4 regions of the Halomonas halophila genome follow, and region 3 is predicted to be linked to each of the others. Evidence: predicted binding sites of a transcription regulator. Region 3 holds the regulator's gene; each other region holds the start of a gene.

Region 1 (7,477 bases), 290 kb from region 3:
GGGCAAACCTCAACATCCGCAGCCAGTACCAGCCGCTGATGGATGCCATGGCGACGCACATGGACACCGTGTACGAGGCGCGCCCGCTGCTGGCCTTCGACGTGGCCAGCGACCCGGCGCAGACCCACGAGGTGACCGCGCCCTACGACCGCCGCCAGCGCGTCGGCACGGTGCTGTGGACCACCAAGACACAGGCCGAGCAGGCCCTGGACGCCGCCTGGGCGGCCTTCCCGCGCTGGGAGGCGACGCCGGTGGGCGAGCGCGCCGACATCCTGCGTCGCTTCGCCGACCTGATGGAGGCGAACATGGCGGAGCTGATGGCGCTGTGTTCCCGCGAGGGCGGCAAGCTGCTCACCGACGGCGTCGACGAGATCCGCGAGGCGGTGGACTTCTGCCGCTACTACGCCGTGCGCGCCGAGGAGCTGTTCGCCGAACCGACCCGCCTGCCGGGGCCGACCGGCGAGTCCAACGAGCTGATGATGGGCGGCAAGGGCGTGTTCGCGGCGATCAGCCCCTGGAACTTCCCGGTGGCGATCTTCTGCGGCCAGATGGTCGCCACCGCCGTGGCCGGCAACACCGTGCTGGCCAAGCCCGCCGAGCAGACCTCGATCGTCGCCCATCGCGTCGTCGAGCTGCTGCGCGAGGCCGGCATGCCCCGCGACGTGGTGCAGCTGCTGCCCGGCGACGGTCCCACCGTCGGCAGCGTGCTGACCAGCGACCCGCGCGTCACCGGCGTGGTGTTCACCGGTGGCACCGACACCGCCCAGGTCATCAACCGCGCCCTGGCCAACCGCGAGAACGCCGCGCTGCCGACCCTGGTGGCCGAAACCGGCGGCATGAACGCCATGATCGTCGATTCCACCGCCCTGCCCGAGCAGGTCGTGGCCGACGTCATCCATTCGGCCTTCCAGAGCGCCGGCCAGCGCTGCTCGGCGCTGCGCGTGCTCTACCTCCAGGACGACGTGGCCGACCGCGTGATCCAAATCCTCGAAGGCGCCATGGCCGAGCTTCACGTGGGCGACCCGCGCGACCTGGGCACCGACGTGGGCCCGGTGATCGACGAGGACGCCCGCCGGGGCCTGCAGGCGCACATCGACCGGCTCAAGGGCGAGGGTCGGCTGCTGGCCGAGACCCGGCTCGACCCGGCGCATACCGCCGAGGGCACCTTCATTGCCCCCAGCGCCTTCCAGATCGACGGCATCGACGCCCTGGAGCGCGAGCAGTTCGGCCCGGTACTGCACATCGTGCGCTACAAGGCCCAGGACCTCGACCGGGTGATCGAATCGATCAACGGGCGCGGCTATGGCCTGACGTTCGGCGTGCACAGCCGCAACGAATCCTTCGCCGAGGAGATCGCGCAGAAAATTCGCGTTGGCAACGTATACGTCAACCGCAATATCATCGGGGCCGTCGTCGGGGTCCAGCCGTTCGGCGGCCAGGGCTTCTCCGGAACGGGCCCCAAGGCGGGTGGGCCCCACTATCTTCTGCGGTTCGCCACGGAAAAGACGGTGACGATCAATACCGCCGCACTCGGCGGCAATGCGTCACTGCTTGCGCTGGGAGACGAGTGATCCCCGCTCGTCGGTAACGACAACAAACTGAAGGAAGTCCCTCATGGTCGAAAACAACGCCACCATAGGCTTTACATTCGCGCTGTACCTGATCGTGATGCTCGGCATCGGGATCATCGCCTACAAGCGCACCAGCAACCTCTCCGATTACATCCTCGGCGGGCGCTCGCTGGGCCCCTGGACCTCGGCGATCTCCGCCGGGGCCTCGGACATGTCCGGCTGGCTGCTGCTGGGCCTGCCCGGCGCGGCCTACGCCAGCGGCCTGTCCGCGGGCTGGATCGCCGTCGGCCTGCTGGCCGGCACCTGGCTCAACTGGCTGCTGGTGGCACGTCGGCTGCGCGTCTACAGCTTCCGGGCCGATGACGCCCTGACGATCCCGGACTTCCTGGCCAAGCGCTTCCGGGATAACAGCCAGCTGCTGCGGGTGATCTCGGCGGTGTTCATCCTGCTGTTCTTCATGTTCTACACCAGCTCCGGCCTGGTGGCAGGGGCCAAGCTGTTCGACACGGTGTTCGGCTTCGACTACACCCTGGCGTTGACCATCGGCACCCTGGCGATCATCTCCTACACCTTCTTCGGGGGCTTCCTAGCGGTGTCCTGGACCGACCTGATCCAGGGCCTGATGATGGCCGCGGCGCTGCTGATCGTGCCGGTCGTGGCGCTGACCGAGATGGGGGGCCTGGGCGGCAGCGCCCAGGAAATCCTGGCGGCCAACCCGGACATGCTGAAGTGGTTCACCGACGCGTCCACCGGCGAGGCGCTGTCGGTGATGGGCATCGTCAGCTCGCTGGCCTGGGGCCTCGGCTATTTCGGCCAGCCGCACATCCTGGCCCGCTTCGCCGCCATCCGCAGCGAGAAGGACATCCCCACCGCACGCCGCATCGCGGTGAGCTGGAGCGCCCTGGGCCTGCTCGGTGCCATGGCCGTGGGCCTGCTCGGGACCGTCTACATGGCGCGTGACCTGGGCGACGGCGAGACCATCTTCATGGTCATGGTCAACGCCATCTTCCACCCGGTGATCGCCGGCGTGCTGCTGGCCGCCATCCTGGCCGCAGTAATGTCCACCGCCGACTCCCAGCTGCTGGTGTCGTCCTCGGCGCTGACCGATGACTTCTACAAGGCCATCTTCCGCAAGGATGCCACCCAGGGCGAACTGGTGTGGGTGGGCCGCTTCGCGGTCATCGGTATCGCCGTCATCGCCTACCTGCTGGCGCTGAACCCCGACTCCACGGTGCTGGGACTGGTGTCCTACGCCTGGGCAGGCTTCGGTGCGGCCTTCGGCCCGGCGCTGATCATGTCGCTGTTCTGGCGCCGCATGAACACCTGGGGCGCGCTGGCCGGCATCGTCGTCGGCGGCGTCACCGTGGTAGCCTGGGCCCAGATCTCCGGCGGCATCTTCGATCTCTACGAGATCGTGCCCGGCGTGATCTTCGCCTACATCGCCATCGTGGTGGTGAGCCTGGTGACCGAGGCGCCGACCGACGACATCACCGCCGAGTTCGACAGCCTCGAGGAAGCCGCCTGATCGCGGCATCCGGACGAGAGAGCAAGCAAGAAGCCGCCTGCGGGCGGCTTCTTTCGTTTCGTCATCCCGTCGTCACGTCCCCGGGGCGGCGAGATCACCCCATCAGCCCCCTGCCCAACAGCGCCAGGGCGAACAGCGGCAGGGCCGCCCGGCTCCAGGTCGTGCCGGAGAATCGCCACAGCCCCCGCCCACCGACCGACATGACCACCGGCCGCGCAAAGGCGCCACCCAGCGCCCAGATGCCCAGCAGCACCAGCACTGACCGCCAGGGCCAGTCGAGCCCCTGCACCAGCGCGGGTTGATACAGCAACCATACCGACAGCCCCGCCGCCGTCAGCAGCGCGACCAGCGGCCTGTCGCCCGCCCCCAGCCTGGCGGGAAACCGCGTCTCGAAGCGCATGGCCATTCCCTCTCGCCGTCGCCTGTCTCACCGATCCAGTGAAGCCGAAAACCTCGAGATCGGCGAATCCTCGCAGGAAATGTGAAAGCTATACGTCTCCTGTACATCATAAGTCCCTGTCGGCAGGCGCTTTCGTTAAAGCAGGAGAAAACCGCCAGGGGTTTGATAGAAAAATCCTACAAGACATTTAGAAACAGTGTTTTTATACTGACCACATTCCATGCGATGACGCCGAATCGGTCGGCGTCGGCATCCAGGACGAACCAGGGAGGTTTCCACATGAAGATGACCCGTCTGATCACCGCCACCGCCATTGCCGCCGCCGGCCTCGTCGGCGCCCAGTCCGCCATGGCCTACCAGGCCGGCGACATCTACGTGCGCGGCGGCATCGCCAAGTCCGAAGTCAACGACGACATAGGCTCCCTCAACGGCGACGATATCGACGTCTCCGACGAGCGCGGCTTCTCCTACGGCCTGGGCTATCAGTTCCACGACAAGTTCGGCGTCGAGCTCAACGGCACTCAGGACATCGAGCACGATGTGGCCATCGGCGGCACCAACGTCGGCTCCGTGGACCGCCGCCCGATCAACCTGATGCTCAACTACTACCCGCTGGGCGGCACCGGATCGCGCATCCAGCCCTACGCTGGTGCGGGCCTCAACTACACCGACTTCAACGACGTGACGGTTGCCGGCCTGGATGTCGATGACTCCTACGGCGCCGCCGCCCAGCTTGGCGTGGACTTCGCCCTGACCGACCACCTGCTGGTCGGCGCCTTCGCCAACTACGCCGATGTCAGCCCCGACATCGAGATCAACGGCCAGGATGCCGGCGACATCGACGTCGACCCGGTCACCGTCGGCGGCGGCTTCACCTACCGCTTCTGATCCGCGCCACGCCATGACCACCAAGACGCCGGGCCCCGTGCCCGGCGTCCTGTTTTGACGTGCATCAATTCAAGCCGCGAACCATTTTGCCTTGAGTCAAATCGGCGCCGCGGCGCACCCCGTAGACTGGAGCCCTCGCTTACCTTCACCGAGGAGCCAGCCTCATGCGCCGCACCCTGATTTCCACCCTGATCGTCGCCACCGGCCTCGCCGCCAGCAGCCAGGTGCTCGCCTACGGCGCCGGCGATATCTACACCCGCGTCGGCGTGGCCAAGGTCGCGCCCAAGAGCGATAACGGCGATCTCGCCAGCGGCACCTATGAGGTCGACGTTCAGGACGACAACGGCTTCGCCTTCACCCTGGGCTATCGCTTCACCGACAAACTGGGCATGGAGCTGCTGGCCGCCGAGCCCTTCGAGCACGACATTCAGCTCAACGGCGCCAACCTCGCCTCCACCAAGCACCTGCCGCCGACGCTGACCCTGCAGTACTATCCGCTGGGTGGCACCCAGGCGCGCGTGCAGCCCTATGCCGGCGTCGGCGTCAACTACACGCATTTCTCCGACGAGCACATCGACGGCGGCGATCTGGAGCTGGAAGACTCCTGGGGCGCGGCCGCCCAGCTGGGCGTCGACCTCCTGATCGACGAACACTGGGCCCTCAACGCCGCCGCCTGGTATCTCGACATCGACACCGATGCCGAGCTCGGCGGCACCGACATCGGCAACGTCGAGATCGACCCGCTGGTGGTGATGGGCGGCATCAGCTTCCGCTTCTGAGCCGCGTCGACATGCCATGCAAAAGGCCCGCCGAACGGCGGGCCTTTTGGCGTGCGAGCCGCGTGGCGAGTGTCGGCGCCGCTAGCGGGCGGTATGGCGCGACAGCCCCAGCGCCTTGAGCGTCTCGTCGTCGAGGCCGTGGATGGCTTCCACATCGGCCAGGCGGGCGTGATAGTCGGCACTCAGGAAGGGCTTCCCGGCCAGGAGGTGGTCGAGATACTCCCGCGCCGGCCGCAGCGCCTCGCCGGTGGTACCCGGCGCGGCCACATAGACCCAGGCCTCGATGGGGCCTTGCCCCGTGTGGATGGGCAGGCGCAGCCGATCGTAGTCGTGGGGGTAGCCCTCGAAGGGGTCCATGCACTCGATCTGCTCCGGGGCGAGCAGCTCGAACAGCGCTCCCTCGACCCGCTCACCGTCGGCGGGCACCACGTTGGCGTGGCTGATGCCGGCCACTCGCGAGGCCTTGTCGAAACGCAGGGCATGGTCGCGCAGCACCCCGGGCAGGGCACGCCGGGTCGTGCCGATCCGCGCCTCGATCCGGGCGGCGTTCATGTTGCTGCCGTAGGCGAAATAATAGGGCATGGGCGACTCAGTTCTCGGTGACCAGCTGGTCGATCCGCTCCACCACCTTGCCCATCAGCACCCGCTGGCTGGCCTTCGCCCCTTCCTGGATCAGGTAGGCGTCCACGGCGGGGGCCACGTCGCAGCTCGCCGGCATCGGTGCGCGCGCCTCGACCAGCGCCTCGAGCCGGGCGATGAACACGAAGCGCAGCCACTGGGGCAGCGACATCGTGTCGATGCAGAACGGCTGGGAGCTGTTGAAGGCCTCCGGCGCGGGCTGCTCCATGCGCCACAGGTCGGACGCCTTCATGGTGGACTCGAGTTCGCGCAATGCCTGCTCGAGTTCCTGATGAACGGTCATGGGGAAATACCTCTGATCTGACTAGGGGACCATTATCCCGCGCCTGCACGATGCGGGCCACCCCCCGTCACGCCGGCGCGGCGGGCAGCACCTTGCGCAGGAAGTCCCGGGTTCGCGGGTCCTCGGGTGCCTGGAACAGCCGCGAGGGCGGGCCCTGCTCGACGATGCGCCCGCCCTCCATGAACACCACCCGATCGGCGACGTCCCGGGCGAAGGCCATCTCGTGGGTCACCACCAGCATGGTCTGGCGCTCGGCGGCCAGCTGCTTCATCAGCGCCAGCACCTCGTCGACCCACTCCGGGTCCAGCGACGAGGTCGGCTCGTCGAACAGGATCACCTCGGCCTGGGCGGCCATGGCGCGGCCGATGCCGACCCGCTGCTGCTGGCCGCCGGACAGCGAGGCCGGATAGGCGTTCGCCTTGTCGGCCAGGCCGATGCGCTCGAGGATCTCCCGAGCCCGGGCATGGGCCTTCGCCTTGGGCCAGCGATTGACCACGATCAGGCCCTCGGCGATGTTCTCCAGCGCCGTCTTGTTGGCGAACAGCGCGTAGTTCTGGAACACGAAGGCGGTGTGCCGACGCGCGGCCAGGATGTCGGCGCGGCTGGCCCGGGTCACGTCGACCTCAAGGTCGCCCAGGGTCAGCCGGCCGGCGTCGGGCCGCTCCAGGAAGTTGAGGCAGCGCAGCAGGGTCGACTTGCCGGTGCCCGACGGGCCGATCACCACGATGATCTCGCCCCGCTCGATCTCCAGATCGATGCCGTCCAGCACTATGCTGTCGCCGAAGCGCTTGACGAGTTGGTTGACCTTGATCATCGGCGATAGGCCTCGTTGAGTCGGCGTTCCAGGCGCCGCTGGCACCAGGCCAGCAGCTCGACGATGGCCCAGTAGATCACCGCCACGGTGATGAAGGCCTCGAAATAGAGGAAGCTGCCCGCCGCCTCCTTCTGAGTGGCCCCCATCAGCTCGGTGACGCCGAGAGTGAATGCCAGGGAGGTGGCCTTGATCATGTCGATGAAATAGTTCATCAGCGTCGGCACGGCCACCCGGGTGGCCTGGGGCAGCACGATCCGCCGCATCAGCTGGCCGTTGGTCATGCCGATGGACAGCGCCGCCTCGGTCTGGCTGCGGTCCACGCCGACGATGGCGGCGCGGATCGACTCCGCCATGTAGGCCGAGAAGTGCAGCGTCAGCCCCATGATGGTGGCGGTGATGCCATCGATCTGGGTCAGGAAAGCCAGCACCTGGGGCAGGCCATAGTAGAACAGGAACAGCTGCACCAGCAGCGGGGTACCGCGGAAGAAGGAGATGAACAGCAGGGTGATGCCGTTCAGCCCCGGAAGCTTCAGCACCCGTATCACCGCCAGTCCGCAGGCCAGGGCCAGGGCCAGCAC
Region 2 (7,477 bases), 330 kb from region 3:
TCCTCGGCGGGCTCGAGCGACGGGGCGAGGGCTTCGACGACGAGTCGGAGCTGCAGGCCTTCTTCGCCGGGGATGCCATGGTGCTCAAGGCGCGCGAGCTGATCGATCGGCTGCGCGAGATGCAGGCCGGGCTGGAGGCGGACGACCGTGATTCCCGGCTGGCCGCCATCCGGGATGCGGCGCTGCGCGGGGTACGCGACAAGGCCGAGATGTTCGAGGACGGCGGTCAGGTGGTCCGGCTGGGGCCACGCCATCGCTTCACGGTCAATCGCCAGGCGCTGGAACTGACCATGCTGCCGCGCGACGAGCGCCTGTGGTGGCATCTGACCGGCACCCAGTTCCAGGAGCCCGTCGAGTCCGACGAACTCGAGGCGCTGCGCGCATGGTGGGGGCAGACGCTGCCCTCGGAATCGCCGAGCGTCTATCGCGGGGAATACCTGGCCTATCGCTTCCTCATCGAGCACGGCGACGCCGGACTCAACGTGGCCGATACCGAGACCCTGCAGCAGCGGATGGCGGACTTCGCGTCGTCCCGCTATCGGGAGGGCTACGAGAAGGGCGTGCACGATCATGATGCGGCACGGATCCTGGGCGCCCTGCAGCCCGTCAGGAAGGCCGCCGGCGGATTGCGTCATGGTCCCTGGGCGCGTGCCCTGGCCGTGGCCTGGTGGCTGGAGCGGGAAAGTTGGTCTGCATCGGAGGGTGGGCTCACGCCCGACGTGCTGCAGGCCCAGTGCATCAGTGCGGGCATCCTCGCGCGCTCGATGGGCTCCGATCGACTGAAGGATGACCTAGTCGCCGGAGTCCGGACCTCGCTGGCGCAGTTTCCTCTGGTCGAGGCCTGGTCGCTGGAGGAGGCCGACATCGAGGCGGCCGCCGGTTACCTGGTCGAGCAGCTGGCCGCCGAGGGCGAGGCCTTCGAGGCCAGTGGCTATGGCATGCGCATGGCCAGGGCCTTCCAGGAGGCGCTCGGCCGGGAGTCGCATCGCCCCGAATTCGAGCGCCTGCGAACCGCCCTGGCGGGGCGCCCGGTGGAGCGCTGGCTGACCATCCAGCGCTGGCTCGAGGCCTGGCATGACAAGGCCGCCGCCAGCCACGAACGCCATTATCTGCCCGAGGCCATGGCCATCGTGGAGGCCGATGAGCGTATCCGCTGGGAAGAGCGGGACGTTCGACTGTCGGTCGAGGTCGAGGGCCTGCTGGGCGATCATCCCCGCATCGAACAGCGCTACCTGAAGCTACAGCTCGACGATTTCGAGCATCGTCTTCATCGGCATCATGAGGTGGTGCCGGGCTGGGAGCGCCTTCAGGCCTTGCGTCACGAGCTGCTCGAGCGCCAGCGTGGCCACTTGAGACTCGAGGAGTACCAGCCCAAGCCGCTCACCTCCTTCGTGCGCAACCAGCTGATCACCGAGAGCTATCTGCCGCTCATCGGCGACAACCTGGCCAAGCAGATGGGGACGGTGGGGGATGCCCGGCGCAGCGATCTGATGGGCATGCTGATGCTCATCTCGCCGCCCGGCTACGGCAAGACCACGCTGATGGAGTATGTGGCGCATCGTCTCGGGCTGGTGTTCATGAAGATCAACTGCCCGAGCCTTGGGCATGACGTGATCGCGCTGGATCCCGAGCAGGCGCCCCATTCCACTGCCCGGGCCGAGCTGGAGAAGCTCAACCTGGCGCTGGAAATGGGCAACAACGTCATGCTCTACCTCGATGATATCCAGCACACCCATCCCGAGTTCCTGCAGAAGTTCATCTCGCTGTGTGACGGCAGTCGCCGCATCGATGGCGTCTGGCGGGGCCAGTCGCGGACCTACGACCTGCGGGGCAAGCGTTTCGGCGTGGTGATGGCGGGCAATCCCTATACCGAGCAGGGAGAGACCTTCAGGGTGCCCGACATGCTGGCCAACCGCGCCGATATCTACAATCTCGGCGATGTGCTGAGCGGCACCCAGGAGCTGTTCGCCATGTCCTACATCGAGAACAGTCTCGCGGCGCATCCTCTGCTCGCACCGCTGGTCAACCACGGCATGGGCGATGTCTATCGCTTCATGGATCTCGCCCAGGGCAAGGAGGTGGCGAGCAGCGACTTCGAGCATGACTACAGTGCCGCCGAGCGACAGGACATCGTCGAACTCATCACGCGCATGTATCACGTGCGCGATGTCGTGATGCGGGTCAATCAGGCCTACATCGAGGCCTGTGCCCAGGACGATGCCTATCGCGAGGAGCCGGTCTTCCGGCTCCAGGGCAGCTACCGGAACATGAACAAGCTGGTCGAAGGCCTCTCGCCGGCGATGAGCGAGGCCGAAGTCGAGGCGTTGATCGACGATCACTACCTCGGCGAGGCCCAGCTGCTGACCCAGGGAGCCGAGGAGAACCTGCTCAAGCTCAAGGCGTTGCGCGGCAGGCTGAGCGACGAGGAGCGAGAGCGCTGGGAAGGCATCTGCGCCGAGTTTCGGCGACGCCTGCGAGCCGGCGGGGATGAGGATACCGGCACCAAGGTGGTGCGGCAGCTGTCGATGATCGTCGAAGCACTGGAGCGCCCCGCCTCCTTGTAACGCCGTGCCCGATGTCGGGTCGTGCGTGATGCGGGCGGTGCGAGGCGTAGGAAACGTTCAAGGGAAAGGACGCATATCTTGGAATCTCAGCAACTGGATAACCCCTTCGATGAGCTGACGGGGATGCTTGAAGACGGCGACCTGCTCGGCTTGTTGCGACATTGGCGGGACAGGGAGGTCTTCTTGCCGGTGATGGTGCACCCCGATACCGGATGCCGCTTGCCGTACATTCAGCACGATGAGCCGGACACGCCGTTTGCGATAGCCGCATGCGATAGGGCCAGCGTCGAGCGAATGCTCGAATCGGGAGGCGCGACGCACGAGTTCGAGATCCATGCCTTCTCGCTGTTCAAGCTGTGTCGGGACTGTCTCTACAACGGCGTGACCCATATCGGCCTGATCGGCTCGGAGTTCATGCTCGATCAAACGGCGCTGTCGTTCTTTGCGCATTCCGCGCTGGTCGAGACGCCGGACGAGGGGACCATGCGGGTGCGCTGCTCGCTGGTCACGGACAAGCCGGTCCGGACGCCGCTGGAGAAGCATGCCAAGCGACTGGCACAAGTCTGGGAGCGGTTTTCCGTGGGGCCCGATGGCATCAACAGTGACCTCGCCGGTCTGTGGGTCGTCCACGAAGCCGGTGCTGCCGTGCTGCACAAGCCCGAGGGCGGCGAAGAGGTGCTTCGCGACCAGCTGGCGCCTTGCGATGCCGCTCTGTTCGATCAGTGGGATGAGGCCATACCGGACTACGTCGCCTTGGCGCAGGACGCGTCGGTTCCCGAGGCGGCGGCGACGTCCTCTGCCTCCGCATCGAGCGATGTGGACCACGATACGCGGGTCCTCGTATCGCTGGCGCGATGGGGCGTGATCCTGCTGGGCATCGGATTGATCGCCTGGGCGTTGTCCTGAATCGACGCGATGCTGGCCGGCACCGACGCCTCGCGGGCGCGGGCTTGACCCATATCAACCCTCCGGCGTTTCCTCCGGCGGCTGACTTGAAAGCCGGCCATCCTGACGCCACTTAAGATGTCAAGACTCATGACATTGGGACAGGCGGCGCGTCCGAATCGCGCCGCTACCCCGACGGAGGAAACGCTATGCGAATCGACAAGTTCACCGCCAAGCTGCAGAACGCCGTGGCTGATGCCCAGTCGCTGGCCGTGGGCCACGGTCATAACCAGCTCGAGCCCGGCCACCTGCTGCTGGCGCTGCTCGATGCCAGCGATACTGGCGTCAAGGCGCTGGTGCAGAAGGCCGGCGGCGACGCCGCCAGGCTGCGCGACGGCCTGGTCGGCCATCTCGACGACCTGCCCAAGGTCGGCGATTTCGACGGCGAGGTGCAGCCGTCCCGCGACCTGATGAAGCTGTTCAACCTCACCGACCGCGAGGCCCAGAAGCGCGGCGACCAGTACATCGCCAGCGAGCTGGTGCTGCTGGCCGCGCTGGAGATGCGCCATGCGGTGAGCAAGCTGCTCGGCCAGGCGGGTGTGAGCCGCAAGTCGCTGGAGACCGCCATCGACAGCGTGCGCGGCGGCGAGAAGGTCAGCGATCCCAACGCCGAGGAGAGCCGCGAGGCGCTGGAGAAGTACACCCTGGATCTCACCGAGCGGGCGTCCAGCGGCAAGCTCGACCCGGTGATCGGCCGCGACGACGAGATCCGCCGCACCGTGCAGGTGCTGCAGCGCCGGACCAAGAACAACCCGGTGCTGATCGGCGAGCCCGGCGTCGGCAAGACCGCCATCGTCGAGGGTCTGGCCCAGCGCATCGTCGACGGCGAGGTGCCCGAGGGCCTCAAGGACAAGCGCGTGCTGTCGCTGGACATGGGCGCGCTGCTGGCCGGGGCCAAGTTCCGCGGCGAGTTCGAGGAACGCCTCAAGGCGGTGCTCAAGGAGCTGGCCCAGGAGGAGGGCCGGATCATCCTGTTCATCGACGAGCTGCACACCATGGTCGGCGCCGGCAAGGCCGAGGGCGCCATGGACGCCGGCAACATGCTCAAGCCGGCGCTGGCGCGCGGCGAGCTGCACTGCGTGGGCGCCACCACCCTCGACGAGTACCGCCAGCACATCGAGAAGGATGCCGCCCTGGAGCGTCGCTTCCAGAAGGTGCTGGTCGACGAGCCCTCCGAGGAAGATACCGTGGCCATCCTGCGCGGCCTCAAGGAACGCTACGAGGTGCACCACGGCGTCGACATCACCGACGGCGCCATCATCGCCGCGGCCAAGCTGTCGACCCGCTACATCACCGATCGCCAGCTGCCGGACAAGGCCATCGACCTGATCGACGAGGCCTGCTCGCGGATCCGCATGGAGCTCGACTCCAAGCCCGAGGAGATGGACCGCCTCGACCGCCGGCTGATCCAGCTCAAGATGGAGCGCGAGCACCTCAAGAAGGAGACCGACGAGGCCTCCAAGAAGCGCCTCGACAGCCTCGAGGAACAGATCGAGGAGCTCGAGCGCGAGTACGCCGATCTCGACGAGATCTGGAAGGCCGAGAAGGCCAGCATCCAGGGCGCGGCCCAGTTCAAGGACGAGCTCGACCGTGCCCGCATCGACCTCGAGCAGGCGCGCCGTCAGGGCGACCTGGGGCGGATGTCCGAGCTTCAGTACGGGGTGATTCCCGAGCTCGAGCAGAAGATCGCCGAGTCCAGTGACGCCGAGGCCGATACCGCCAAGCACCAGCTGCTGCGCTCCAACGTCACCGAGGAGGAGATCGCCGAGGTGGTGTCGCGCTGGACCGGCATCCCGGTGTCCAAGATGCTCGAGGGCGAGCGCGACAAGCTGCTGCGCATGGAGGAAGCGCTGCACGAGCGGGTCATCGGCCAGGACGAGGCGGTCACCGCGGTGGCCAACGCGGTGCGCCGTTCCCGGGCCGGGCTCGCCGACCCGAACCGCCCCAACGGTTCCTTCCTGTTCCTCGGCCCGACCGGGGTGGGCAAGACCGAGCTGTGCAAGTCGCTGGCCGGCTTCCTGTTCGACACCGAGGAAGCCATGGTGCGCATCGACATGTCCGAGTTCATGGAGAAGCACTCCGTGGCCCGGCTGATCGGCGCGCCTCCCGGCTACGTCGGCTACGAGGAGGGCGGCTACCTGACCGAGGCGGTGCGCCGCAAGCCCTACTCGGTGCTGCTGCTCGACGAGGTCGAGAAGGCCCACGCCGACGTCTTCAACATCCTGCTGCAGGTGCTCGAGGACGGCCGCCTCACCGACGGCCAGGGCCGCACGGTGGACTTCCGCAACACCGTGATCGTGATGACCTCCAACCTCGGTTCCGAGATCATCCAGGGCATGGGCGGCGACGACAGCGGCTATGCGCAGATGAAGTCCGCGGTGATGGACGTGGTCGGCACCCACTTCCGCCCCGAGCTGATCAACCGCATCGACGAGGTGGTGGTGTTCCACGCCCTGCGCCAGGAGCAGATCCAGGCCATCGCCGCCATCCAGCTCGAGCGCCTGCGCGGGCGGCTGGCCGAGCACGACCTGTCGCTCGAGGTCTCCGACGCGGCCATGGCCCAGCTGGCCGCGGTCGGCTTCGATCCGGTGTTCGGCGCGCGGCCGCTCAAGCGGGCGATCCAGAATCGCCTCGAGAACCCGCTAGCCCAAGACCTGCTGGCTGGGGCGTTCTCGCCCGGCGACGTCATCCGCGTCGAGGCCGAGGGCGACCGCCTGGTGTTCCAGAGCTGAGGCGCTCCTCGCCCTGAAACGAGACCGCCCGCGCCGAAAGGCGCGGGCGGTTTTCTTTTGCCGGGCCGCCTGCTCGACGGCGGGGAGGCTGCGTCGTATCAAGCGCGCTGGGCGGCGGCGCTCGAGGCCTCGCGCTTGCCCTGCGGTTCGCGCACCAGGCGCTTCTGCAGCTCCTCGAGGGAGACGCCCTTGGTCTCCGGCATCAGGAACATCACGAACACCAGCTGCAGCGCCATCATCACGGCGAAGAAGGCGAACACCGGGCCGCCGCTGAAGGTGCCGAGCACCCACGGCATCAGCAGCGCGATCAGCGCCGCGCACACCCAGTGCACCGAGCTGCCGAAGGATTGGCCGCGGGCCCGCACGTGGTTGGGGAACACCTCGGAGATGAACACCCAGATGATCGCGCCCTGGCTCATGGCATGGGCGGCGATGAACAGGCCCAGCAGCAGCGGCACGTCCAGCCCGCCGAGCTCGCCGCTGAAGAAGGCGCGCGAGATCAGCACCAGCGAGACCAGATAGCCGGCCGAGCCGATGTAGAGCAGGGTGCGGCGCCCCAGGCGATCGATCAGCGCCATGCCGAGCATGGTGAACACCAGGTTGACCAGGCCGATGCCGGCGGTGGAGAGCAGGGCGGTGTTGGCGCCGAGCTCGGCGGCCTCGAGCACCCGCGGGGCATAGTAGATGATGAAGTTGATGCCCGAGAGCTGGTTGAAGAAGGCGATCAGGAAGGCCAGCAGGATCGGCAGCCGGTAGCGGCCGGAGAAGAAGCCGGCGTGGGCGCGCTCCTCGCTGTCTTCGGCGGCCTGGATCTCGGCGATCTGGGCGTCGACGTCGGCGGCGGGATCGAGGCGCAGCAGCACCTCGCGGGCGCCCTGGGTATCGCCGCGATGCAGGATCAGCCAGCGCGGGCTGCGCGGCACCCGGCTGATCAGCAGGGTGTAGAGCAGCGCCGGCACGATCTCGATGCCGAGCATCCAGCGCCAGGCGTTGGTCTCGAACAGCCCGCCCACCACGTAGTTGGAGATGAAGGCCATCAGGATGCCGAACACCACGTTGAACTGGTACAGCGCGACCAGGGTGCCGCGGTGCTTGGCCGGGGCGATCTCGGAGATGTAGGTCGGGGCGGCCACCGAGGAGATGCCGACGCCGATGCCGCCCAGCAGGCGGAACAGCGAGAACCAGTAGGGATCGGTGGCCAGCGCCGAGCCGATCGCGGACACCAGGTAGAGCATG
Region 3 (7,477 bases):
TACTCTGGACCCGAGCCCTGCTGTCCCCGGTTCTTCGTCTCGCGCGTGGCCCATGCCCCGTTCGGTGCGCGATCCGGGGCGGCGATTCCCGGCACGAGGACCCGCTTCCATGGTCGATGTCGATCTCTCCCACGCCCCCTTCAGCCTGCTCGACGAGGCCGGGCGGGAGCGCGTGCGCGGCGGTCTCGACCTGGCCTACTTCGATTGCGACGAGATCATCCTCGAGGCGGGGCAGCCCGGCGAGAACGTCTTCCTCATCCACAAGGGCGAGGTCGCCGAGCTGGACACCACCCAGCCCGGCGAGCGCCAGCGCATCGGCCACTACACCGGCGGCGATCTGTTCGGTGCCATCAGCATTCTCAATGGCCAGAGTCGCTATCGCTTCCGTGCCGAGCAGGAATCGCTGTGCTACCTGCTGCCCCGGGCGCTGTTTCTCGAGCTGTGCGACGCCTATCCGGCCTTCGATGCCTTCTTCCGCCAGCGTCTCGCCGACAAGGCGCGGCTGCTGACCGAGCAGCGCGCGGCCGGCGGGGTGACCATGGCCGGCTTCATGCTGGCGCGGGCCCAGGACTGCATGCGCCCGCCGCGCTGCCTGGGCGGCGAGACCACCATCGCCGAGGCGGTGCGTCTGCTGCATGACGAGGCGGTCGACAGCCTGCTGGTGCAGGGCGAGGCCGGGCCGGGCATGGTCACCAAGACCGACCTGCTCGACGCCCTGGTGCTCGAGGGGCTCGGCCAGGAGACACCGCTGTCGTCGCTGGCCGGGGAGGAGCTGATCACCGCCCGGCCCGATCAGTACCTGTTCGAGGTGCTGGTGCTGATGACCCGCCGGCGCATCGAGCGGGTGGTGATCGTCGAGGACGAGGCGCCGGTGGGCGTGGTGGAGCTGACCGACGTGCTCAGCTACTTCTCCAGCCGCAGCCACGTGGTCAGCCTGCAGGTCGAGCAGGCCGGCGACCTGAAGCAGTTGGCCTCCGCCAGCCGCCGTACCGCCGAGCTCGCCGGTGCGCTGATGGCCCAGGGCGTGAAGCTGCGCTTCGCCATGGGGCTGCTGGCCGCGCTCAACGGTCGCATCATCCACAAGGCCTGGGACTTCTCGATGCCCGAGTCCCTGAGGCGCGACAGCTGCCTGATGGTGATGGGCAGCGAGGGGCGCGGCGAGCAGATGCTCAAGACCGACCAGGACAACGGCCTGATCCTCGACGACGACCTGGCGTGGCCGGACTGCATGGAGCGCATGGCCGAGTTCACCGAGACCCTGGTCTCGCTCGGCTACCCGCGCTGCCCCGGCAACATCATGGTCTCCAACCCGGACTGGGTGGGCACCGAGCGCCAGTGGAAGGCGCGCATCGCGCGCTGGGTCGAGGCCCGCGACGGCGACAGCCTGATGAAGCTGGCGATCATGCTCGACGCTCATGCGGTGGCCGGCAATCCGGCACTGCTCGAGCGGGTGAGGGAGACGCTGTTCGAGGCGGCCTCCCGTGACGAGCTGCTGCTCTCCTACTTCGCCCGGCCGGTGATGCGCTTCTCCACGCCGCTGACCCTGTTCGGCTCGCTGAAGAAGCCCCAGCACGGCATCGACATCAAGAAGGGCGGCATCTTTCCCATCGTGCATGGCGTGCGGGTCATGGCGCTGGAGCGCGGCATCCTCGCCACCGGCACCCTGGATCGCCTCGATGCCCTGGCCGCCGACGGGCGGCTCGAGGAGCGCTTCGCCGAAGACCTGGGGGAGGCGCTGTCGCTGTTCACCCAGCTGCGCCTCGAGCAGCAGCTGGCGCGGCTGGAGGGCGACGGCGGCGACGAGAGCGGCGAGCCAGACCGGGTCGTGGTCCAGTCGCTGTCGTCGCTGGAGCGTGACCTGCTGCGCGAGGCGCTGCACATCGTCAAGGACTTCAAGCAGCGGATTTCCCATCGTTATCACCTCGAATACACCTGAGGTGGCCGGCCGCCGCCTCTCGACACGACAAGGACATCGACATGCTCAAGACCCTGCGCCGCCTGGTCGACCGCCACCGCCACGCCCATGGCCAGTATGGCTGGCTGTTCCGCCCCTATACGGGGGAGGAGCTGGTGGCGCTGGCCGTGCAGTCGACCGGCGGCGACGTGCGCAGCGCCGAGCCGCTGGCGATCGCCGCGGTGCGCCTGCGCGGCGATCGGGTGCTGACCAGCGAGTCGCTGGAGCTGCGGCTGACGCGCCCGGAAGGCGTGGACGCCGAGGTGCTGCGGCGTCACGGCCTGCGCGGCATCGATCTCGACGACGGCGTGACGCTCGACCAGGCCCTGGCGCGGCTGCTCGACTTCGTCGGCAATCGCCCGCTGGTCGGCTGGCGGCTGGATCGCGACCTGGCGTTGCTGAACCGCCCGCTGCGCGCCCGATTCGGCTTCGACCTGCCCAATGCCGGCATCGACCTGGTCCAGCGTTACCAGCGTTACCATCATCATTCGCGGCTCGAGGTGGCACCGGCCTTCGAGCGGGTCGCCGCGCAGCTCGAGGTGCCGCTGATGGGGCGCCACAGCGTGCTGGGCACCGCCGTGACCACGGCCCTGATGCACCTGCGGCTGGACCGCGACGCGCTGCTCGAGCGCCGCAGCGGCTGAACGCGCGCCACGTCGCCAGCCTGGCGGCAGGGTGGTAGGATAGGCGCCCTTTCCCTTTCCCCGATTGCCCTGGCAGCGCCCCGACCATGCAAGATGCCGTGACCTTCGATCCCCGTCCCGCCGATGAGGCCGCTTCGGCCGAGCCGTCGACCCTGTCCGCCGAGGCGCCCGACGCCAAGGCCAAGCGCGAGTTCAACAAGCTGCAGAAGCGTCTGCGGCGCCAGGTCGGCAACGCCATCATCGACTTCGACATGATCCGCGAGGGCGACAAGGTGATGGTGTGCCTGTCCGGCGGCAAGGACAGCTACACCATGCTGGAGATCCTGCGGAATCTGCAGCGCAACGCGCCGGTGAACTTCTCGCTGGTGGTGGTGAACCTCGACCAGAAGCAGCCCGGCTTCCCCGAGCATGTGCTGCCCGAGTACCTGGACGGGCTCGGCGTCGATTACCATATCCTCGAGCGCGACACCTACTCGGTGGTCAAGGAGAAGACCCCGGAAGGCAAGACCACCTGCGCGCTGTGCTCGCGGCTGCGCCGCGGCTCCCTCTATGGCTATGCCGAGGAGATCGGTGCCACCAAGATCGCGCTCGGTCATCATCGCGAGGACATCCTCGAGACGCTGTTCCTCAACATGTTCTTCGGCGGCAGCCTCAAGTCGATGCCGCCCAAGCTGCTCTCCGACGACGGCAAGAACATCGTCATCCGCCCGCTGGCCTACTGCCGCGAGGCCGACATTGCCGAGTTCTCGGAGCGCATGGCCTTCCCGATCATCCCCTGCAACCTGTGCGGCTCGCAGCCGAACCTGCAGCGTCAGGTGGTCAAGGAGATGCTCGCCGAGTGGGAGGCCAAGCATCCCGGCCGTCTGGAAAGCATGTTCAAGGCGGTCACCAACGTCGCCCCCTCGCAGCTGGCCGACCGCGAGCTGTTCGACTTCGCCGGGCTGGAGGACAAGCAGGCGAAGATGCAGGCCGACCGCATCGATCTGCATAACGAGTGAGTAGCGCCTAGCGGCAAGCGCCCGGCTGCTCAGTAACGGGCGGCAGATGTCGAGGAAGCCAATGAGAAACCCACGGGACGTCGAGTCCTGTGGGTTTCTTCGTTGACGTCAGGAATGGCCATGACATCATCCTGCCGCGCTTGGCGCTTGGCGCTTGGCGCTTGGCGCTTGGCGCTTGGCGCTTGGCGCTTGGCGCTTGGCGCTTGGCGCTTGGCGCTTGGCGCTTGGCGCTTGGCGCTTGGCGCTTGGCGCTTGGCGCTTGGCGCTTGGCGCTTGGCGCTTGGCGCTTGGCGCTTGGCGCTGTCAGCGGCAGCCCTCTTCCTCGGCCAGCTCGGCCAGGGCGTCCAGGTCGAGGATGTTCACCTCGCGGCCGGAGACGGCCACCAGGCCCTGCTGCTGGAAGCGGCCCAGGATGCGGCTGACGGTTTCCACGGCCAGCCCCAGGTAGTTGCCGATGTCGGCCCGGGACATGGAGAGCCGGAAGCTGTAGGCGGAGTAGCCGCGGCGCCGGAAGCGGTCGGAGAGGCTGGCGAAGAAGGTGGCCAGCCGCTGGTCGGCGGTCTTGCGCGACAGCAGGCGCATCATGCGGCGGTCGTCGCGCATTTCCTTGCTCATGCTGCGGTAGAGCTGGGCGCGCAGCTCCGGCAGGCTTTCCGACAGGGCATCCAGGCGATCGAAGGGGATCTCGCACACGGTGGTGGTCTCGAGCGCGATGACCGAGCCGGGATAGGTCGACTCGTCGATGCCGTCCAGCCCCACCAGTTCGCTGGGCAGATAGAAGTTGGTCAGCTGATCCATGCCGCCGCCTTCGCTGGTGATCTGCTTGAGGCTGCCGGAGCGAACCGCATAGACGCTGGTGAAGGGGCTGCCCTGACGGAAAAGCGACTCGCCCTTCTTGAGCGGCGGACGGCGGCGGATGATGGCATCGAACTGATCGATGTCCTCGAGTTCGAGGGCCAGGGGCAGGCACAGGGAACTCAGGCTGCAGGTCCGGCAGCGGGTCTCGTGCAGCAGTGAGCGGCGCCTGCCGGCTGCGATATCGGGCATGCTGTCCTCCTTGATCGGGGCTTGCCTTCCCCATTATGGCGGATAGCACCCGCCCGGGCATAGCATCCCTTAGCCGTGTCCCGCGCCCGAACGGCGGCAGCGCGACCAGTGCCCCGATGCGGTGGCCAGTCGCCCCTCATCCAGCGCCGCGGCATAGTCCTCGGCCGAGCCGGCGTTGCAGGCCACGGCGTCGGGCAGCCGCGAGATGGCACCGGGGCCAAGCCCCAGCCGGTCGCGGGCCTGCTCGCGTCGCGTCTGCGCCCGGGCGTCCTCCAGCGCGGCGCCGTGGCGGGCGTAGAACCCGCCTCCCAGCGACCGATAGCCGTTTCCGGCCAGGCGGTCCTCGATCCGAGCCAGCAGTGTCGCCGGCAGCGTCGACTCGCCTTCCTGCCAGGCGGGGTCCGGGCGCAGCGAGAGGCGTGGCGGCGTCATGGCCATCAGCGTGGCGAGCGCCGCGGCGGCCTCCTGCTCGGGCGTCGCCGGCGGCACGATCAGCACCAGGTTCAGCGAGTGCCAGCCCATGCGGACGCTCTCGTCGAGCAGCGGCTCGATGCGTGACTGCAGCCGCGTCAGGGCTTCCGGGCGGTCGGCCCTCGGCAGGCGCATGACCAGCTTCAGGCGGTTGAAGCCCAGTGCCTCCAGATGGCGCAGGGTGAGAAGATCCGTGGCACGGGGATCGAGTTCGACGGTGAAGTCGCGCCAATGTCCCGATTCGAAGGGAAAGCGCGAGGCCAGCCGATCGACCAGCCCGCTCATCCGCGACAGGCTCAGCCAGGGGGGCAGGCTGCCGCCCCAGTGCAGGGCCTCGAGCCGTCGATCGGGGGCGAGGCAGCGTCGCACCAGCACCATCTCGCGATCCAGTCGGGCCAGGTCGACTTCGAACGGGTCCATGCCCTTGGTGTGATCGACGCGCGCGTCGCCATCGTGGCGCAGCGGCAGGCGCAGATGCAGCGACAGGGGACGGGCGTCGGCGTTGCTGGCGGCCAGCGCCGCGGCGTAGTCGTCGGCGCCGAAGTCGGAAGGAGCGGTGACGGGCATGGCAGGATTCCGGGAGTGCATGCCATCAGGCTAGCGGTCGCGGAAGCGGGCGGTGTTGCGCTGGGTCAAGCGCGACGGCGAAAGCGGTTCAGTGCTGCCCGGCGTGGCCGGCCTCGTGGGGCATCGCGCCCGGCCACAGCCCCCACAGCTGCCACAGGGCGAAGCCGATGATCGTCAGTGCCGCCAGGGTGCGGGTGGCCGGGTGGCGGATCAGGCCGCCCAGCCGACGCGCGGCCAGGCCGGTGGCCAGCAGCGCCGGCAGGGTGCCGAGTCCGAAGGCGCCCATCAGCGCCGCGCCGCGCAGCGGATCGGCGCTGGCCAGGCTCCAGGTCAGCATCGAGTAGACCAGTCCGCAGGGCAGCCAGCCCCAGACGGCGCCCAGGGCCATCGCCTGGGGCACCGTCACGACCGGCATCAGTCGCCGTCCGAGGGGCTCCAGGCGGCGCCACAGGCGCTTGCCGAGGGCCTCCAGCCTCAACAGCCCCTTCCACCAGTCGGCGATGTAGAGCGCCATCAGGATCAGCATCGTCGCGGCCAGCACCTGCAGCGCCAGGCGCACCCCGGGGGCCAGCCCGACCAGGGTGCCGAGCCCGGCGGCCAGGGCGCCCGCGAGCACGTAGCTGGCGATGCGCCCCAGGTTGTAGCCCAGCAGCAGGCCGCCGAGCCGGACCGGATGGCGCAGGCTGGGCGGCACGGCGAAACTCAGGGCGCTCATGATGCCGCCGCACATGCCGATGCAGTGGGCGCCGCCGAGCAGGCCGAAGACGAAGGCCGCGGCCAGCGGTGGCAGGTCGAGTCCGGTGGGGTTCATCGGGCGTCCTTGTCGCTGTCCTTGTCCCGGGTTCGGTCACGGTCGTGGGCGGCGTTCGGCTCGCCCGCATCGTGCGCTGGGCCTGGCCCTTGCGGCGGGTCGTCATCGTCGAACAGGATGCGATGCGCCGGGCCTTCCAGGTCCTCGAACTGGTCGTGGCGCACGGCCCAGAAGAAGGCCCAGACGGCCAGGCCGAGCAGGATCAGCGACAGCGGTATCAGCAGGTAGAGAATGCTCATGATGCCTCCCGGGCGAGGGTATTCTCGGCGCGCCGCTGGCGGGCCAGCCTCAGGGCATTGGCGACCACCACCAGCGAACTCGCCGACATGCCCAGCGCCGCCAGCCAGGGGGGCACCCAGCCCAGCGCCGCCGGGGGCAGGGCCAGCAGGTTGTAGGCCAGCGCCCAGCCCAGGTTCTGGCGGATGATGCGCCGCGTGGCGCGGCCGACGTCGAGCGCTTCGACCAGCCGCCCGAGATGGGGGCCGAGCAGCACGGCGTCGGCCCGGGTGCGGGCCAGGTCGGTGGCCGCGTTCATGGCGAAGGCGATGTCGGCGCCGGCCAGCACCGGGATGTCGTTGATGCCGTCGCCGACCATGGCCACCCGCTGGCCCTCGGCCTGGCAGTCGCGCAGCCGAGCGAGCTTGTCCTCGGGGCTCGCGCCGGCGCGCCACTCGGCGATGCCCAGTCGCTCGGCCAGCGCCCGGGTGGGCCCCTCGGCGTCGCCGGACAGCAGTTCCACCGCGATGCCTCGCGCCGCCAGGGCGGCGACGGTGGTGGCGGCATCTTCCCGAGGCTGGTCGCCCAGGGCGAACCAGGCCCGTGGCTCGCCGTCCTCGGCCAGCAGCAGCCAGTGGCCGATCTCGGCACCGCTGTCCGGATTCGTCGGCACTCGGTCCGGGGCCGCGAAGTCGGGCCGGCCGAGCCGCCAGGGACGGCCGTCGATCTCGCCGGCGAGGCCCAGGCCGGGGCGGGCGGTGACGTCGCG
Region 4 (7,477 bases), 1.7 Mb from region 3:
TAGGAACAGACAACGGGGATGGCTGCCAGCAGCAGCACGTGGTGCTCGTAGAGGTGGGTGAGCGTCTCGCGCTCTTCCTTGATCTGCTGCCACTCGCGCTTCGGGTGGGCGAGGATGCCCCAGGCATGTGTCAACATGGCACTCCCTCCTGCCGGGGACGGGCCGGGGTGGCCCGCCACACGATGTGTCTTCACCGGCAAGTATAGGCAGAGACCCGGGGGGGCTCGCCAACGGAAGCGTATCAGCCCAGGGCCGCCATCAACGGTGTGGCCGGCAGCAGGCTGGATTCCACCGACATCATCACGCTCAGCGCGGTGATGGTGAGGATGGAGAAGCCGAACACGCGCTTCGCCCACCGCTCGGCGTTGGTGGTCCAGTAGCCCTGCATGGCCAGGTACAGCCAGTAGGCGCCCATCACCAGTGCCACGGCGAAATAGCCGGGCCCGGCATAGCCCGCCACGCTCAACGCCAGGGAGGCGAAGAGGAAGGCCACGATGTAGCCGAGGATGTAGTGCTTGGCGGTGCTGATGCCACGCACCACGGGCAGCACGGGAATCTTCGCCGCCTCGTAGTCCTTGAAGCGGAAGATGGCGATGGCGTAGGAGTGCGGCATCTGCCAGATGCAGAAGATCACCAGCAGCGTCAGCGCGCCGGCGTCGAACTCGCCTGACACCGCACAGTAGCCCACCACCGGCGGCATGGCGCCGGAGAAGCTGCCCACCAGGGTGCCGTATTCGGAGCGGCGCTTCAGCCACAGGCTGTAGGCACCGACGTAGATGGCGAAGCCGAAGGCCGCCAGACCCACGGTCACGGCATTGGTGAACGCCGCCAGCAGACCGAAGCCCGCGACCCCGAGCAGGGTCGCGAAGCGCAGCGTTTCGGCGACCGACAGCCGCCCCTGTACCAGGGGCCGGCTGCGGGTGCGCTCCATCACCGCATCGATATCACGATCGATGACGTTGTTGTAGGCGCACCCGGATGCGATCACCAGGGACAACCCTGCCAGCGTGGCCAGCAGCAGCCAGGGATCGATCTGGCCCTGGGCGGCCAGGAAGAAGCCGCCCAGTACCGAGATGGCGTTACCGCCGATGATCCCTGGCTTGGTCAGCGCCAGATAGTCCCGACGCCGCGAGGAGGTCGCCATTACCCGATCATCATGTTCAGGTGAAGGTTGTACATGATCCATAAGGAACCTCCAATGACCAGGACCAGGATCGCCACGGTGAAGACGAAGGAGGTGAAGTTCCACCCCTCATCGGTCTTCGTGCTCATGTGCATGAACAGGATCAGCTGCACGAGCACCTGGGCCACGGCGGTGGCCACGATGATCAGCAGTGTAGCCGAGGTCGAGAGCGAGCCGGTCATCACCACCCCGAACGGGATGATGGTCAGCACGATGGACAGGATCAGCCCGATCACATAGGACTTGACGCTGCCGTGGCTATGCTCGGCATGGGAAGCTTGACCGCTCATATCACAGGACTCCCATCAGGTAGACGAAGGAGAAGACGCAAATCCAGACGATGTCCAGGAAGTGCCAGAACAGGCTCAGGCACATGATCCGCGGACGCGTCATCTCGGTCAGCCCCTTCTGCTGCAGCTGGACCAGCATCACCAGGATCCAGATCAGGCCGAAGGTCACGTGCAGGCCGTGGGTGCCGACCAGGGTGAAGAAGGCCGACAGGAAGCCGCTGCGATCCGGGCCGTAGCCGAGGTGGATCAGGTGCTGGAACTCATAGATCTCCAGGCCGATGAAGCCCGCGCCCAGCAGGAAGGTCACGGCGAGCCATGCCTTCACCTTGTTCACCTGATCGGCGTTCATCGCCAGCACCGCCATGCCATAGGTGAAACTACTCACCAGCAGCAGGAAGGTGCTGATCAGGATCAGCGGCAGGTCGACGATCTCTGCGGGGGTCGGCCCACCGGCCGTGCCCCGGAGGAGCACGGCGTAGGTGGCGAACAACGACCCGAAGATGATCAGGTCGCTCATCAGGTAGACCCAGAAACCGAAGACCTTGGTGCCTGCGGCGTCGTGGTGATCATGCTCGTGAGCATGATCGCCGTGGTTGCTCAGGGTATCAGTAGACATTTAGGCCTGCCCCCCTACCTGGGATGCATAGGATGAAGACTGCCGAACGTCACGCTCGACGCGCTGACGATGCTCGCGCTCGATGCGCTCGACTTCCGCAGCGGGCACGTAGTAGTCCACGTCCTCGCGGAAGACCCGCGCCAGGAAGACCACGAACATGCCGATGCCGCTGGCGATGGCCAGCCACCAGATGTGCCAGACCAGGGCGAAACCGAAGGCGGTCGACAGCAGACCCAGTACCGGACCTTCCCAGGTGTTCTTGGGCATGTGAATGTCCTGGTACGGCGCCTCGGACAGCGGCTGCTTGCCACCGTTGCGCTCTTTCTTCGTCCAGTAGTCGTCGACGCCCTCGATCTCCGGCAGGTGCGCGAAGTTGTAGAACGGCGCCGGCGAGGAGGTCGCCCATTCGAGGGTGCGCGCATCCCAGGGATCGCCGGTGACGTCCTGGTTCTGCTTGCGATCGCGGATGCTGACGTAGAACTGGATCAGGGTGCAGGCGATACCGGCGGCGATGATCAACGCACCGACCCAGGCCACGATCATCAGCGGCTGCCAGTCACCGTTCTCGTAGGACTGCATGCGGCGCACGGCACCGAAGAAGCTCAGCACGTAAAGCGGCACGAAGGCCATGTAGAAGCCGACCAGCCAGCACCAGAAGGAACGCTTGCCCCACTTCTCGTTGAGGGTGAAGCCGAAGGCCTTCGGGAACCAGTAGGTCAGGCCCGCCAGCATGCCGAACACCACGCCGCCGATGATGACGTTGTGGAAGTGGGCGATGACGAACAGGCTGTTGTGCAGCACGAAGTTGGCCGCCGGAATGGACAGCATCACACCGGTCATGCCACCCAGGGAGAAGGTGATGATGAAGCCCAGGGTCCACAGCACCGGCGAGGTGAACTCGATCCGGCCGCGGTACATGGTGAACAGCCAGTTGAAGATCTTCACGCCGGTGGGGATGGCGATGATCATCGTCATGATGCCGAAGAAGGCATTGACGTTGGCGCCCGCGCCCATGGTGAAGAAGTGGTGCAGCCAGACGATGAACGACAGCACGGTGATGGCGACGGTCGCCCACACCATGGTGCCGTAGCCGAACAGACGCTTGCGTGCGAAGGTCGCGATGACCTCGGAGAACACGCCGAAGGCCGGCAGGATCAGGATGTACACCTCAGGATGGCCCCAGGCCCAGATGAGGTTGACGTACATCATCATGTTGCCACCGAGATCGGTGGTGAAGAAGTTCATCCCCAGGTAGCGATCCAGCGTCAGCAGCGCGATGGTGGCGGTCAGGATCGGGAACGAGGCGATGATCAGGACGTTCGCGCACAGCGAGGTCCAGGTGAAGATGGGCATGCGGAACAGGGTCATGCCCTTGGTGCGCATCTTCAGGATGGTGACGAAGAAGTTGATGCCGGTCAGGGTCGTGCCGATACCGGATATCTGCAACGCCCAGATCCAGTAATCCACGCCGACGCCAGGACTGTAGTCGAGCCCCGATAGTGGCGCATACGCCAGCCAGCCGGTCTTGGCGAACTCACCGGCGAACAGCGACACGTTGACCAGGATCACGCCCGCCGCGAACAGCCAGAAGCTCAGGTTGTTCAGGAACGGGAAGGCCACGTCGCGCGCGCCGATCTGCAACGGCACCACCAGGTTCATCAGGCCGATGACCATGGGCATGGCGACGAAGAAGATCATGATCACGCCGTGGGCAGTGAAGATCTGGTCATAGTGCGAGGGCGGCAGGAAGCCCTCGGCCCCGGCCGACGCCATCGCCAGCTGGGAGCGCATCATGATCGCATCGGCGAAGCCGCGCAGCAGCATCACCAGCGCCACGATGAAGTACATGATGCCGAGCTTCTTGTGGTCGACGGAGGTGACCCACTCGTTCCACAGATAGCCCCACTTCTTGAAGTAGGTGATGGCGGCCACCAGCGCGAGCCCACCCAGGACGATACCGGTAATGGTCGTCATGATGATGGGATCGTGCGTCGGGATCGCCTCTAGGCTGAGTTTTCCGAACATGATTTACTCCGCTGCCTCCGCGCTCATGGGCGTGCCGTGAGACTCGGCCGAATCGCCGTGATCGTCGCCATGACCACCGCCGTGACCGCCGTGACCGAAGCCATCGGCGTAGCTGTCGGCGTACTGGGCCATGCGCTGCTCGTGATCGCCGCCGGCATGGAAGCTCTTGATGATGCTCTCGTAGAGAGAGGGGGATACCTCGGAGAAATACTGGATCTCGTTGTCCTCGGAAGGCGCAGCGAGTTCGTTGTATTCCGCCGGGTAGGTCAGGGACTCGGACGACTCGCGGACCTTGGCCACCCAGGCCTCGAAGTCTTCCTGGGAGCCCACATGGGCGTCGAAGGTCATGCCGGAGAAGCCCGCACCGCTGTAGTTGGTGGAGCGACCGGGATAGACGCCCGGCTCATCGGCGACCAGGTGCACGTCGTTGTCCATGCCGGCCATGGCATAGATCTGACTGCCCAGACGCGGGATGAAGAAGGCGTTCATGACCGAGCCGGAAGACACGCGGAAGCGGACCGGCGTATCCGCGGGGAAGGCCAGCTCGTTGACGGTGGCGATGCCCTGCTCGGGATAGATGAACAGCCATTTCCAGTCCAGCGATACCGCCTGGATCTCGATCGGCTCTTGCTGCTCTGCGGTCGGCTCGATGGGCTTGTGCGGGTCAAGGCTGTGCGAGGTGTACCAGGTCAGCACGGCCAGGAACACGATGATCACACAGGGAATGAACCACACGACCGCCTCGATCAGATTGGAATGGTGCCAATCCGGGCGGTAGGAGGCTTCGCGGTTACTGCGGCGATAGCGCCAGGCGAAGAGCAGCGTCATCACGATCACGGGAATGACCACGATCTGCATCAGACCGAAGGACGTGAGGATCAGGGTTCGCTGTTCTTCCCCGATCTGGCCCTTGGGGTCCAGCAGCGCCGAGCTGCACCCTGCCAGCACCAGGGGCAACACCGCCAGCAGCAAGACTCCGAGCTTGCGCAGGGGGGGAGTTCGATTCATGTTTCGACCTCGTCAGGCTTGGCGACAGGATAAATCCTGCTGACTTGTAGCAAGCACGCTACACAAAACCGAGACCTGTCCTGCGCCGGTTGACCCATGACCGCAGCAAAGGCTAACCATCGTGGAAAGGGCTCGGCTCACTCATGGCCAAACCCCCGCGAACGCCGCTATGGGGCGCGCGAGAAAGGGTCCGGCCGCGGGGAACGTATTGTGTAGTAAACGAGGAAAGGAGGAAAGGGACGATTTGCCGCAGCGTGTCGCACCGGCGATAACGCCGGCGCGGAAGGGAACGTTCGGGTCGCCGTCAGAGCAACCGCTGTAGAATCAATGGCCTCAGTAGCCGCCCATGCCCCGGGGCATGAAGCCGATGTGGTTCTCCACCGAGCGGGCGCCGGGCGCGTTCTCCGCCGCCACCTGCACGGCGAGACGCTGCTCCTGGCTGTCGACCAGCCCCCACAGCTGAATCTCACCCTCGCTGACGATGATGTTGAGGCGCTCGACCATCACCCCGGTATGACGCTCCACCTCCTGGAGAATCGCATCGCGGATCTCGCGGTCTTCGACGCTCGCCGCGGCACGGGGTTCCGCCACCGAGAAACCGCGCAGCAGATTGGCCCGGCTGACGATGCCCACCAGCCTGCCATCGCGCACCACCGGCACCCGCTTGATGCGATGCTTCTCGAGCAGGCGCGCGATCTCGTGAACCGGCTTGTCCTCATCGATGGTAACCGGTTCGCGGGTCATGATCTCGTGGGCCAGGCGGCCATGGGTCTTGACGTACTCGCCGGGGTCGTTGACCTCGAACATGCGCAGCCACCAGGCCTTGTCGCGCCGCTCGTCTTCCGCGCGGCGAATCAGGTCGCCCTCGCTGACGATTCCCAGTACCCGCTCGTCCTCGTCGACCACCGGCACGGCGCTGATGCCGTGCTCCAGCAGCAGGCTGGCAATCTCGCGCACCTCGCTGTTCGGCGACACGGTGATCACGTGTGGGGTCATGACATCTGCGGCGCGCATGGCAACTCCTCCGAGGCGATGAGAGTGAATGCGAGGACGCTCCCCGCCCCCTCAACATAGCAACTTCCCGCCACTCGTCCTTGACCACGAGCAAGTCTCGAGACGCTCTCAGTCGCCCGCTTCCTCGGCGATCACCTGATCCACCTCCTCGAGTCCGGCGAAGCGCGCCGGGCGCACCATGCCCTGCTTGCTGGCATCCACCACCAGCACCCTGCGCTGGGCGGTGGCGATCGCCGCCTGCTTGGGCGCCACCTCGTGGAAGTGGAAGCAGCTCAGCCCCTGGCGCTCGTCCACGCCGGCCGCGGTCAGGAACGCCTTGTTGATCCCGAAGCCCCGGATCGTCTCGCTCATGTCGTCGCTGGAGAACGAACGCGACGAGGCATGATAGACCCCACCCAGCAGCCACAACCGCACCCCCGGGCGCTTGCTGACCGCCTCGGCGATGTTCAGCGCATAGGTCACCACCGTCAGCGACATGTCGTCGGGCAGGCTGGCCGCCAGCGGCGCAAGGGTCGTGCCGCAGTCGATGAACAGAGTGTCTCCTTCTTCCAGCGTGGCCAGCGCCCGCTCGCACAACCGCCGCTTGGCCTCGGCGTTGCGGTCGCGCTGCACGGCCAGGTCGTAGACCGGGGCATGACGCGGGTCGCCGGCCAGCATCAGGTGCCCGCCGATCAACGCCAGGCTGCCGTCGGACCCCGCCAGGTCGCGTCGAATCGTCATCTCCGACACCCCGCACAGGGCCGCCGCCTCGGCCAGACGCAGGCTGCCGCCCTGCCCCAGCGCATGCTGCAGGCGCATCAGCCGCCCTTCACTTCGTTCGTTCAACGTATCCCTCTCCTGGTGCTGTCCACATCCCTCGAGGCGGCCGGCGCCGCACTCGTGCTCCGCGTTGACGCCCCCCCCCCTTCGCAGGGTTGCGGCGCCAAATGTGATTAAAATAACATTGTCATGTTACTCAAATAACAAGCTCGCCGCTCGCCATCCCGTTCGCCCCTCACGACCGGGCGCATGATCTCCCCGTCGACGTGAGCGACGGCTGGCCGCGTGCCAGGCACCTCACCCGACAACAACCGTCATCGACAACGTTCAGAGAAGCCATCCCCATGCCGATTTCCCTCGCCCCCTGCCACCGCGTCTCACTGGCCGGCCTGCTGCTGGGCGCCACCGCCCTGCCCGCCGCCGCCTCCGACGACGCCTCGACCTTCACCCCCCAGTGGTCGTTCGCCAACGCCTCGATCAACTACCTCGACTGGTCCGACGGCACCGAGGCACGCACCGCGAGCAACGCCGCCAAGGGCGACTTCTTCTACCTCGAGCTCGAGGGCGGCGTCGGCTTCGACT

What was found. Region 3 encodes FNR, which switches genes on or off when oxygen is low (the NO sensors DNR and NnrR bind a similar motif). Its sites were predicted from a motif close to TTGATNTANATCAA; they were not measured.
Region 1: a site for FNR is predicted at 4,439-4,452, ahead of QWG60_RS12030 (OmpW/AlkL family protein). Genes of this name have one in related genera too.
Region 2: a site for FNR is predicted at 3,515-3,528, ahead of clpB (ATP-dependent chaperone ClpB). Genes of this name have one in related genera too.
Region 4: a site for FNR is predicted at 5,162-5,175, ahead of cyoA (ubiquinol oxidase subunit II). Genes of this name have one in related genera too.

Annotation. Positions count from the first base shown of each region.
Region 1 is NZ_CP129121.1:2,557,957-2,565,433, forward strand. Features, by position in the region: gene putA (bifunctional proline dehydrogenase/L-glutamate gamma-semialdehyde dehydrogenase PutA) at 1-1,571, shown strand, start outside; gene putP (sodium/proline symporter PutP) at 1,615-3,096, shown strand; gene QWG60_RS12020 (hypothetical protein) at 3,191-3,502, opposite strand; gene QWG60_RS12025 (OmpW/AlkL family protein) at 3,776-4,384, shown strand; gene QWG60_RS12030 (OmpW/AlkL family protein) at 4,549-5,163, shown strand; gene QWG60_RS12035 (gamma-glutamylcyclotransferase family protein) at 5,245-5,745, opposite strand; gene QWG60_RS12040 (YqcC family protein) at 5,753-6,085, opposite strand; gene QWG60_RS12045 (amino acid ABC transporter ATP-binding protein) at 6,153-6,899, opposite strand; gene QWG60_RS12050 (amino acid ABC transporter permease) at 6,896-7,477, opposite strand, start outside.
Region 2 is NZ_CP129121.1:3,183,358-3,190,834, reverse strand. Features, by position in the region: gene QWG60_RS14970 (DNA repair ATPase) at 1-2,564, shown strand, start outside; gene QWG60_RS14965 (hypothetical protein) at 2,643-3,470, shown strand; gene clpB (ATP-dependent chaperone ClpB) at 3,659-6,241, shown strand; gene QWG60_RS14955 (sugar porter family MFS transporter) at 6,340-7,477, opposite strand, start outside.
Region 3 is NZ_CP129121.1:2,850,057-2,857,533, reverse strand. Features, by position in the region: gene QWG60_RS13470 (putative nucleotidyltransferase substrate binding domain-containing protein) at 110-1,936, shown strand; gene QWG60_RS13465 (3'-5' exonuclease family protein) at 1,978-2,598, shown strand; gene ttcA (tRNA 2-thiocytidine(32) synthetase TtcA) at 2,685-3,596, shown strand; gene fnr (fumarate/nitrate reduction transcriptional regulator Fnr) at 3,900-4,643, opposite strand; gene QWG60_RS13450 (oxygen-independent coproporphyrinogen III oxidase) at 4,713-5,681, opposite strand; gene QWG60_RS13445 (sulfite exporter TauE/SafE family protein) at 5,770-6,492, opposite strand; gene ccoS (cbb3-type cytochrome oxidase assembly protein CcoS) at 6,489-6,731, opposite strand; gene QWG60_RS13435 (heavy metal translocating P-type ATPase) at 6,728-7,477, opposite strand, start outside.
Region 4 is NZ_CP129121.1:1,198,893-1,206,369, reverse strand. Features, by position in the region: gene QWG60_RS05460 (Yip1 family protein) at 1-137, opposite strand, end outside; gene cyoE (heme o synthase) at 242-1,144, opposite strand; gene cyoD (cytochrome o ubiquinol oxidase subunit IV) at 1,144-1,473, opposite strand; gene QWG60_RS05445 (cytochrome o ubiquinol oxidase subunit III) at 1,475-2,089, opposite strand; gene cyoB (cytochrome o ubiquinol oxidase subunit I) at 2,090-4,114, opposite strand; gene cyoA (ubiquinol oxidase subunit II) at 4,118-5,122, opposite strand; gene QWG60_RS05430 (CBS domain-containing protein) at 5,456-6,136, opposite strand; gene QWG60_RS05425 (DeoR family transcriptional regulator) at 6,245-6,961, opposite strand; gene QWG60_RS05420 (outer membrane protein OmpK) at 7,240-7,477, shown strand, end outside.